DNA from 3 places in the Streptomyces sp. NPDC047130 genome. Region 3 is predicted to be linked to each of the others. Evidence: riboswitches for the same ligand, from Rfam matches in the RefSeq annotation. Region 3 holds a riboswitch; each other region holds the start of a gene.
The links. A riboswitch is a leader RNA that binds a small molecule or an ion and turns the genes downstream of it on or off. The one in region 3 is predicted to bind thiamine pyrophosphate.

Region 1 (3,269 bases), on a different contig from region 3:
ACTCGGTCAGCGCCCGGTAGTAGCCGGACCCGGCCGCCAGGGACCGCTGCACCAGCACCGCCGGCGGCAGCACGATCAGCACCGCGGTCACCAGCAGCACCCCGGCGAGCAGCAGCCGCTGCCCGGCCCCGCGGGGCGGGCGGGCGGTGGTGGCGGGGTCGACGAGCCGCAGCGCGGCCTCCCGCCGGCGCACCGTCCAGGCGTGCACGGCGAGCACGCCGCCCACCGCGGCGAACTGGACCAGGCTGAGCACCGCGGCCGTGGACAGGTCCAGCAGGTCGGCGGTCCTGCGGTAGATCTCCGTCTCCAGCGTGGAGACGCCGGGCCCGCCGAGGACCTGCACGATGCCGAAGGAGGTGAAGGTGAAGAGGAAGATCATCACTGCGGCGGCGGCCACCGCGGGCCCGAGGGCCGGCAGGGTCACCGTGCGCCAGGCCGTGAACCGGGAGGCCCCGAGCATCCGGGCGGCCTCCTCCTGCCCCGGGTCCAGCTGGGCCCACAGCCCGCCGACGGTGCGGACCACCACCGCGAAGTTCACGAAGACGTGGGCGAGCAGGATCGCCCACACCGTGCCGTCCAGCCGGAGGCCCCACCAGGTGTCGGTGAGCCCGCCGCGCCCGATCACGGCGAGGAAGGCGGTGCCGGCCACCACCGTCGGCAGCACGAACGGCACGGTGACGACCGCCCGCAGCAGCTCCCGTCCGGGGAAGCGCAGCCGGGCGAACACGTAGGCGGCGGGCAGCGCGATCACCAGGGTGAGCGCCGTGGAGGCCAGCGCCTGCCAGAGCGTGAACCAGAGGACCTCGCGGACCTCCGGCCGCCCCAGCACCCCCGCGGCCTCCCCGATCCGCCACGCCCCGTCCTCGCCACGCAGTCCGCGCAGGACGATGGCGACGACGGGGTGGGCGAAGAAGACCGCGAAGAACGCGACGGGCACGGCCATCAGGCCGAGCCGCGCCGCGCCGCTCCGCAGCCGGGTGCCGGTGCCGGTGCTGGTGCCGGTGCTGGTCACCGCACGACGAGGGAGGTCCACCGGTCGATCCACTCGTCACGGTTGGCGGCGATCTTCTCGGGCGCCAGGGTCCTCGGGTCCTCGGCGACGGCGCCGTGCTCGGTGAACGCCTCCGGCAGCGCGGCGTCGGACCGGACCGGGTTGACGAACATGTTGAGCGGCAGGTCCTCCTGGAAGGTCTTGGAGACCAGGAAGTCCAGCAGCGCCTTGCCGCCCTCGGGGTTCGCGGCGTTCTTCAGCAGGCCCGCGTACTCGATCTGGCGGAAGCAGGTCCCGGTGGCCACGCCGGTCGGCGCCTCCTCGGGCTGCGGGTCGGCGTAGATCACCTCCACCGGCGGGGAGGACGCGTAGGAGACGACCAGCGGCCGGTCGCCGCCCGCCTGCTTGCCGCCGGCGGAGCCGGAGAACTCCTCGTTGTACGCCTGCTCCCAGCCGCTGACCACCTTCACGCCGTTGGCCCGGAGCTTCTTCCAGTAGTCCTGCCAGCCGTCGTCCCCGTACTCGGCGGCGGTGCCCAGTAGGAAGCCCAGGCCTGGGGAGGACGTGCCGGCGTTCTCGGTGACCAGCAGGTTCCTGTACGCGGGCTCGACCAGGTCGTCGAAGCTGTTCGGCGGCTCGAGGCCCTCCTTCTCGAAGTACGCCTTGTCGTAGTTCACGCAGACGTCGCCGGTGGTGACCGGCGTGGCCGCGTCGCCCTCGACCCGGAACCCCTCGCCGATCCGCGCCGCCTCCTCGGCCTCGTACGGGTCGAAGAGCTGGTTGTCGAGGGCGCGGGAGAGCAGCGTGTTGTCCACGCCGAAGAGGACGTCGCCCTGCGGGTGGTCCTTGGTGAGCACGGCCTTGTTGAGGGCCTGCCCGGCGTCGCCGTCCTCCAGGACCTTGAGCTTGTACCCGGAGGTCTTCTCGAACTCGGCGATCACCTCCTTGGAGGCGGCCCACGAGTCGTGGCTGATCAGGGTCACGGTCTTCCCGCCGGACTCCTGCACGTCGTCCCCGGAGCCGCCGGAGCCGCCGCACGCGGCGAGGGCGAGGACGAGAACGGCCGCCGTCGCGGCGGCGGACTTCCTGCGCATGTACACGGTTTTCCTCCTGGGTGACCAGGAAGAGACGCGGCCCTGCCCGGGAACGGCGGACCGTTCCCGGGCAGGGCGCAACAGCTCGAGGTGCCCGAACTCCCTACCCAGAATGACCTGGGCGAGGTTCAGAGGGTCTGCGGTCGGTACCGCACTCTCAGCGCTGTGGCGCTCCCCTGTCGGATAATCGCTATTCGGATGTGTGGTGTGGCCAGATTACCGCTCGGTGGCGGCGAGCTGACCACAGGCCCCGTCGATCTCCTGACCGCGCGTGTCACGCACCGTGACCGGCACGCCGTGCGCGGCGATCGCCTCGACGAACGCCTTCTCGTCCTCGGGCCGCGAGGCGGTCCATTTGGAGCCCGGCGTCGGGTTCAGCGGGATCAGGTTGACGTGCGCGGGCCGGCCCTTGAGCAGGCGGCCCAGCCGGTCGCCGCGCCAGGCCTGGTCGTTGATGTCGCGGATCAGCGCGTACTCGATGGACAGCCGGCGCCCGGACCTCGCGGCGTACTCCCAGCCTGCGTCCAGCACCTCCCGCACCTTCCAGCGCGTGTTCACCGGGACCAGCGTGTCGCGCAGCTCGTCGTCGGGGGCGTGCAGCGAGATCGCCAGGCGGCACTTGAAGCCCTCGTCGGCGAACCGGTTGATGGCGGGCACCAGGCCGACCGTGGACACGGTGATGCCGCGCTGCGACAGGCCGAGGCCGTCGGGCTCCGGGTCGGTGAGCCGGCGGATGGCGCCGACCACCCGGTTGTAGTTGGCGAGCGGCTCGCCCATGCCCATGAACACGATGTTGCTGAGCCGCGCCGGGCCGCCGGGGATCTCCCCGTCGCGCAGCGCGCGCATGCCGTCGACGATCTGGTGCACGATCTCCGCCGTCGACAGGTTCCGGTCCAGTCCGGCCTGGCCGGTGGCGCAGAACGGGCAGTTCATGCCGCACCCGGCCTGCGAGCTGATGCACATCGTCACCCGGTCCGGGTAGCGCATCAGCACCGACTCGACGAGCGTGCCGTCGAACATCTTCCAGAGCGTCTTGCGGGTGGCGCCCTCGTCCGTGGACAGGTGCCGCAGCGGGGTCATCAGCTCCGGGAGCAGCGCCTCCCGCAGCTTGTCCCGCGAGGCGGCGGGGATGTCCGTCCACTGCTCCGGGTCGTGCGCGTACCGCGCGAAGTAGTGCGTCGAGA
Region 2 (3,269 bases), on a different contig from region 3:
CGTACCCCACCAGGCGATCATCGCGGCGCCGATGCCGGAGGTGATGTGGTCGTACCCCGGAGCGATGTCCGTGGTCAGCGGGCCGAGCGTATAGAACGGAGCCTCATCGCAGACCTCCTGCTGCAGGTCGATGTTCTCCTTGATCTTGTGCATCGGGACGTGTCCCGGGCCCTCGATCATCGTCTGCACTCCACAACGCCTGGCGATACGGCCGAGTTCCCCCAGCGTGTGCAACTCGGCGAACTGCGCCTCGTCGTTGGCGTCGGCGATCGACCCGGGCCGCAGACCGTCGCCCAGCGAGTAGGTGACGTCGTAGGCGGCCAGGATCTCGCTCAGTTCCTCGAAGTTCTCGTAGAGGAAGCTCTCCTTGTGGTGCGCGAGACACCAGGCGGCCATGATCGACCCGCCCCGGGAGACGATGCCCGTCTTCCGCCCGGCCGTCAGCGGCACGTACGCCAGCCGCACACCGGCGTGCACGGTCATGTAGTCCACGCCCTGCTCCGCCTGCTCGATCACCGTGTCCCGGTAGATCTCCCAGGTGAGCTCCTCCGCCTTGCCGTCGACCTTCTCCAGCGCCTGGTAGAGCGGAACGGTACCGATGGGGACGGGGGAGTTGCGCAGCACCCACTCGCGGGTGGTGTGGATGTTCCGCCCGGTGGAGAGGTCCATGACCGTGTCGGCGCCCCAGCGGGTCGCCCAGGTCATCTTCTCCACCTCCTCCTCGATCGAGGAGGTCACCGCCGAGTTGCCGATGTTGGCGTTGACCTTCACCAGGAACCGCTTGCCGATGATCATCGGCTCGATCTCCGGATGGTTCACGTTGGCCGGCAGCACCGCCCGTCCCGCGGCGATCTCCTCGCGCACGACCTCCGGCGGGACGTCCTCCCGGATGGCCACGAACTCCATCTCGGGCGTGATCTCACCCCGTCGCGCGTAGGCGAGCTGGGTGACGGGGCCGCCGTCCCGGGCGCGGCGCGGTCGCCGAGGCTGGCCCGGGAAGACCGCGTCCAGGTTCCGCAGTCCGCCCCGCGGCGTGGTGTGGCGGATGCCGTCGTCCTCGGGGCGGACCGGACGGCCCGGATACTCCTCGGTGTCCCCGCGGGCGATGATCCAGTTCTGCCGCAGCGGCGGCAGGCCCCGGCGGACGTCGGTGTCCACCGCCGGATCGGTGTACGGGCCGGAGGTGTCGTACAGCGACACCGCGCGGCCGTTGGTGAGGTGGACCCGTCGTACCGGCACGCGGATGTCGGGGCGGGAACCCTCGACATGGCCCTTGTGCCAACGAGCAGGCGTGCGTGCTTCCTTGTCGGTCATGAGACCTACTCCCTACGCCGGCATTACCCGGTAACAGGTTCGGCGGTCGACGCAGCGGTCTCCGGCGCGATGTTTCCCGTGAAACATCGTCTGTGCGCCCTGTGAACCAGGGCGGAACGGAGGTCAGCGTCCTCTCAGCCCGGTGCTCCGAGCTCCCGCGTGTGCAAAGGTGACCCCACGCTAGCGTCCCGCCGGGCGCGGTGAACAGTAGGCCTCTGTCACTCTTGGGATGATCTGTCCGTGAGCACCATGCAACCGCCTCCCGAACCGCAGCGTCCCTCCTCCGACGCACACGTGCCTCACGGCCATGCGCAGCACGGCCCCCGCCCCGACCGCGGTCGCGGCCCCGGCCCGGCGCCCGAACCCGCCGCCCCCGGACACGGGCACGGGCACGGGCACAGTCACAGCCACAGCCACGCCCATGGACCGGCCGCACCGGCCTCCCGCCGGCTCCGGCGGATCATCGCCGCCGTCCTGGTGCCGTTCGCCGCCGCCGTGGTGGTGGGGCTGCTGGCCCTCTGGCCCGGCGGCGCCCCGGACCACGAGCGTTCCGGCGTGGGCTTCGACCGGCACACCGAGCAGGCCACCGTGACCCGCGTCGAGAAGACGACCTGCGGGCAGCAACAGGACCAGAAGCAGGAGTGCACGCTGGCCACGGTGCGCATCGACACCGGCAAGGACCAGGGCCGCACCTTCGTCGAGACGGTCCAGCGCGACCAGTCACGGCAGTTGGCGAAGGGCGACTCGGTGATCGTCGCCTACGAGCCGACGGCGCCCAAGGAACTGCAGTACTCCGTGATGGACATGGACCGCAAGTTGCCGCTGACACTGCTGGCGGGCATCTTCGCGGTGGCGGTCGTGGTCGTGGGCCGGCTGCGCGGCCTGATGGCGCTGATCGCGCTGGCGGTGAGCTTCCTGGTGCTCACCCTGTTCATCCTTCCGGCCATCCTGCAGGGATCGAATCCCCTGCTGGTGGCGGTGGTCGGCTCCAGCGCCATCATGCTGATCGCGCTCTACCTCTGCCACGGGCTGTCGGCCCGGACATCGGTGGCGGTCCTGGGCACCCTGGTGTCGCTGCTGCTGATCGGCGTCCTGGGCTCGGTGTTCATCGGCTGGGGCGACCTCACGGGCAACACCGACGACAACACGGGCCTGATCCACGGTCTCTACCCGCAACTCGACATGAGCGGTCTGCTCCTGGCCGGCATCATCATCGGTTCCCTCGGTGTCCTCGACGACGTCACCGTCACCCAGACCTCCGCGGTGTGGGAACTCCACGAGGCCAATCCCTCGCTCGGGCCGCGCGGGCTCTACCGGGCCGGTCTGCGCATCGGCCGGGACCACATCGCCTCGGTGGTCAACACCCTGGTCCTCGCCTACGCGGGTGCGGCGCTGCCCCTGCTGCTGCTCTTCTCCATCGCGCAGAGCAGCGTGGGTTCGGTGGCCAACAGCGAGCTGGTCGCCCAGGAGATCGTGCGCACCCTGGTCGGTTCCATCGGACTGGTGGCCTCGGTGCCGGTGACCACCGCGCTGGCCGCCCTGGTGGTCTCCGCCGACCGTCCCGGGCCGGGCGGCTCCGGCGCTCCCCGGCCGGCCGGCCGGGGAGTCGGGCGCTCGGCCGGGCAGGCCTCCGGCCGGAGCTCCGGCGGGCGGGGGACCCGGGGGCGTCGCCGCCGCCGCTGATCCTGCTGCTCCTGCTGATCACCGGGCGTCGTCCCGCGTCGGGTTCCGGCGCGGGCGCCCGCGGCCGGTGGGGCGGAGGAGGAGCCCCGGCGCCCTTCCGGCCGCCGGGCGGAAGCGTTCCTTCACAGGCAGCGACGCGGGCCACGGCGACGGGGTCAGCCGGCGCTCTGCTCCTCGGCCAGGATGCGGTCCAGCGCCTCGTCCAGGTGGGCGTCGAAATCGGCCAGCGCGCCCTCCTGGCCGAGCGGAACCAGCTTGTCCGTCCGGTCCAG
Region 3 (3,269 bases):
TGCCGACCACTGCCTCGCCGGCGGTCGCCCGGCCGCCGACCGCCTTGCCGAGAGCCGTCTCGCCGCCTGCCGTCCCGGCGAGGGCTGTCCCGGCGCCTGCCGCCCCGCCGCGAGCCTCGGCGCCGCGGGCCTTGACGGCGAAACGGTCCGCCGCGAAGGCGCGGGCCCGTGCGGGCAGCGCCCCGGTGGCCAGGGTCTCGGCCATCAGATCGCCGGTGACGGGGGTGAGCAGCACGCCGTTGCGGTAGTGGCCGGTGGCCAGCAGCAGGCCGTCCAGCGAGGTCGGGCCGAGCAGCGGGGCGTTGTCCGGCGTGCCCGGCCGGAGCCCCGCCAGGGTCTCGGTCAGCGGCAGTTCGGTGATGCCGGGCAGCAGCTCACGGGCGTCCCGCAGCAGCGTGTACACGCCGCCCGCGGTCACCGTGGTGTCGAAGCCCAGCTCCTCGCTGGTCGCCCCCACCACCAGCTCCCCGTTCTCCCGCGGCACCAGATAGACGGAGCTGCCGCGCACCACGGCCCGCACCGTGCGGGACAGGAACGGCGCGTACACCGGCGGCACGGCCAGCCGCACCACCTGCCCCTTCACCGGCCGGACCGGGGGCCGCACCTCCTCGGGCACCCCGTCCAGTTCCGCGCTGCGGCTCCCGCCGGCCAGCACCACGCGCCCGGCGGGCAGCACGGCGCCGTCCTCCGTCGCCACCCCGGTCACCCGGCCGCCGGTCACCTCGAGCCGGACGGCGCGCCGCCGGTGGACCACCACCCCGGCCCGCTCGCAGGCCCGCAGCAGCGCCGCGGCCAGCAGGCGCGGGTCGGCCTGGTGGTCACCGTCCACCCGCAGCCCGCCCCGCACCCCCGGTGCCAGCATCGGCTCCAGGCGGCGGCACTCCCGGCCGGTCAGCCACTCCGAGCTCAGCCCGTGCGACCGGTGCAGCTCGGCGAGTTCACGCAGCTCCGCGCGGTCGTCGGCGTCCAGGGCGACGGCGAGGGTGCCGCACGACCGGTAGCCGACGTCCATGCCGGACGCCTCCGCCAGCTCGGCGGCGAACGCCGGCCAGCGACGCGCGGACTCCAGGTTGAGGGCGAGCAACTCCTGCTCCCCGTGGTGGTGTTCGGTGACCGCGGCCAGCATCCCGGCGGCCACCCGAGCCGCACCGCCGCCCGGATCCGGATCCACCACGGCGACCGCCGCGCCACCGCGCGCGGCCCGCCAGGCGGTCACCAGGCCGATGATCCCGCCGCCCACCACCAGTACGTCGGACGTCATGGCGTCCCGCTCCTCCCTTCGCCGGAATGACCCGGATCAGGTTCGTACGGTCGGAGGCCGCCAGCCTCCCTCTCAGCCCGGTGCGTCCGGGCTCCCGCGAGTGCCTTACCGTCGCCACCCTAACCCCTGCTCCACGACGCTGAAAGGGAGTCACCCCGTGACCCGCTCCACCTCCCTCGACGGCCTGCTGATGGCCCCCGTCTCCGACCAGGCGCCCGGACAGGTCGGATCCGCGACCCGCTTCCGCTACCACGAGCGCGACGGCGAGGTGTGGGCCACCTATCAGGGTGGCGACATCACCCGCGGGTACCTGGTCGGCACCCGGGAGGACGACCGGGTGGACTTCCGCTACGTGCAGCTGACCCGTGACGGCGCGACCGCCTCCGGGCACTGCGTCTCGCGGGTCGTCGAGCTCCCCGACGGGCGGATCCGGCTCGAGGAGACCTGGGAGTGGGAGTCCCGGCCGGGCAGCGGGACCAGTGTCGTGGAGGAGATCCGTCCGTGACTCCGGCGCTCCGGTGTCCGTGGCGCTCGGGATGTCTATGGTGAGGGAGTGAGCGAGGGCGTGAACGAGCAGACGCGGGGACGGGCCGGACGGCGCGTGGTGATCGCCGGGGCCGGCATGGCCGGGGTCCGGACGGCGGTGGCGCTGCGTGAGCGGGGCTTCGACGGCACCGTGACGATGATCGGCGCGGAGCCCCACCCGCCGTACGACCGTCCGCCGCTGTCCAAGGCGGTGCTGCTGGGCCAGGCCGACGCCGACCGCGCGGCCGCCTTCGACGTCGACTTCGCGGGCCTCGGCATCGACCTGCGGCTCGACTGCGCGGTCACCGGGGTGCGCACCGCCGACAAGGAGATCGACACCGCCCGGGGGCCCGTCGGCTACGACGTGCTGGTGGCCGCCACCGGCGCCCACCCGGTCCGGCTGCCCGGCACCGAGGACTCCGCGGGCGTGCACGTGCTGCACGACCTCGACGACGCCCGGCGGCTGCGGCCCGTGCTGGAGCGCAAGGAGTCCGTGGTGGTGGCCGGCGCCGGCTGGATCGGCGCCGAGTTCACCACCGCCGCCCGGGACGCCGACTGCCCGGTGACCGTGGTGGAGGCCGCCGGACGGCCGCTCTCCGGAGCGCTCCCGGAAGAGGTCGCCCGGCCCATGGGCGCCTGGTACGCCGAGAGCGGCGCCACCCTGCTCACCGGGGCCCGGGTCGACCGCGTCGAGCCCGGCGCGGTCCTGCTGGCCGACGGCACGCGGCTCGAGGCGGACGCGGTGGTCGTCGGCATCGGCGCGCGGCCCTCCACGCGGTGGCTGGCCGGCGCCGTGGACCTCGGACCGCACGGCGAGGTGCTGGCCGACGAGCGGCTGCGGGCCTCCGCCCCGGACGTGTACGCGGTCGGCGACTGCGCCTCCTTCCCCTCCGCCCGGTACGGCGAGCGGCTCCTCGTCCACCACTGGGACAACGCGCTCCAGGGCGCCGGGACGGTCGCCGCGGGCATCCTCGGCGAGACCGCGGCGGCCCCCTACGACCCGGTGCCGTACTTCTGGTCGGAGCAGTTCGGGCGCTTCGTGCAGTACGCCGGACACCACGCCGGCGCCGACACGCTGCTGTGGCGCGGCGAGCCCGCCGACCCGGCGTGGAGCGTGTGCTGGCTGCGCGAGGGCCGCCTGGTCGCCCTGCTGGCCGTGGGCCGCCCCCGCGACCTGGCCCAGGGCCGCCGGCTGATCGCGTCCGGGGCGCTCGTCGACCCGGACCTGATCCGTGACCCGGCCCGCCCGCTGAAGGCGTCCGCCGCCCGCTGAGACGCCCGGAAGGACCACAGCGCGGGGGGCCCGACTTCCCCCTCCCGGTCCTGGATGGCACGCTTGGTCCTGTGACCGAGATTGACGCCAAGACCGATGCTCTCGTTCCCGAGTGGCTCACCCTCCCCGACATCGCCGAGAAGCTCGACGTGGAGGTGACGCGCGTGCGGCAGCTGGTGAAGGAAGGCCAGCTGATCGCCGTGCGCCGGG

Region 1: another riboswitch for thiamine pyrophosphate. It lies ahead of ABZ836_RS21240 (thiamine ABC transporter substrate-binding protein); the one in region 3 lies ahead of thiO (glycine oxidase ThiO).
Region 2: another riboswitch for thiamine pyrophosphate. It lies ahead of thiC (phosphomethylpyrimidine synthase ThiC); the one in region 3 lies ahead of thiO (glycine oxidase ThiO).

The regions. Positions count from the first base shown of each region.
Region 1 is NZ_JBEYUK010000018.1:42,426-45,694, reverse strand. Features, by position in the region: gene ABZ836_RS21245 (iron ABC transporter permease) at 1-943, opposite strand, end outside; gene ABZ836_RS21240 (thiamine ABC transporter substrate-binding protein) at 1,009-2,085, opposite strand; TPP riboswitch at 2,168-2,273, opposite strand; gene rlmN (23S rRNA (adenine(2503)-C(2))-methyltransferase RlmN) at 2,302-3,269, opposite strand, start outside.
Region 2 is NZ_JBEYUK010000019.1:49,535-52,803, reverse strand. Features, by position in the region: partial or broken gene thiC (phosphomethylpyrimidine synthase ThiC) at 1-1,314, opposite strand, end outside; TPP riboswitch at 1,307-1,483, opposite strand; gene ABZ836_RS21820 (YibE/F family protein) at 1,555-2,997, shown strand; gene ABZ836_RS21815 (SsgA family sporulation/cell division regulator) at 3,153-3,269, opposite strand, start outside.
Region 3 is NZ_JBEYUK010000002.1:98,614-101,882, reverse strand. Features, by position in the region: gene thiO (glycine oxidase ThiO) at 1-1,261, opposite strand, end outside; TPP riboswitch at 1,257-1,369, opposite strand; gene ABZ836_RS02985 (hypothetical protein) at 1,452-1,766, shown strand; gene ABZ836_RS02980 (FAD-dependent oxidoreductase) at 1,827-3,059, shown strand; gene ABZ836_RS02975 (Rv2175c family DNA-binding protein) at 3,131-3,269, shown strand, end outside.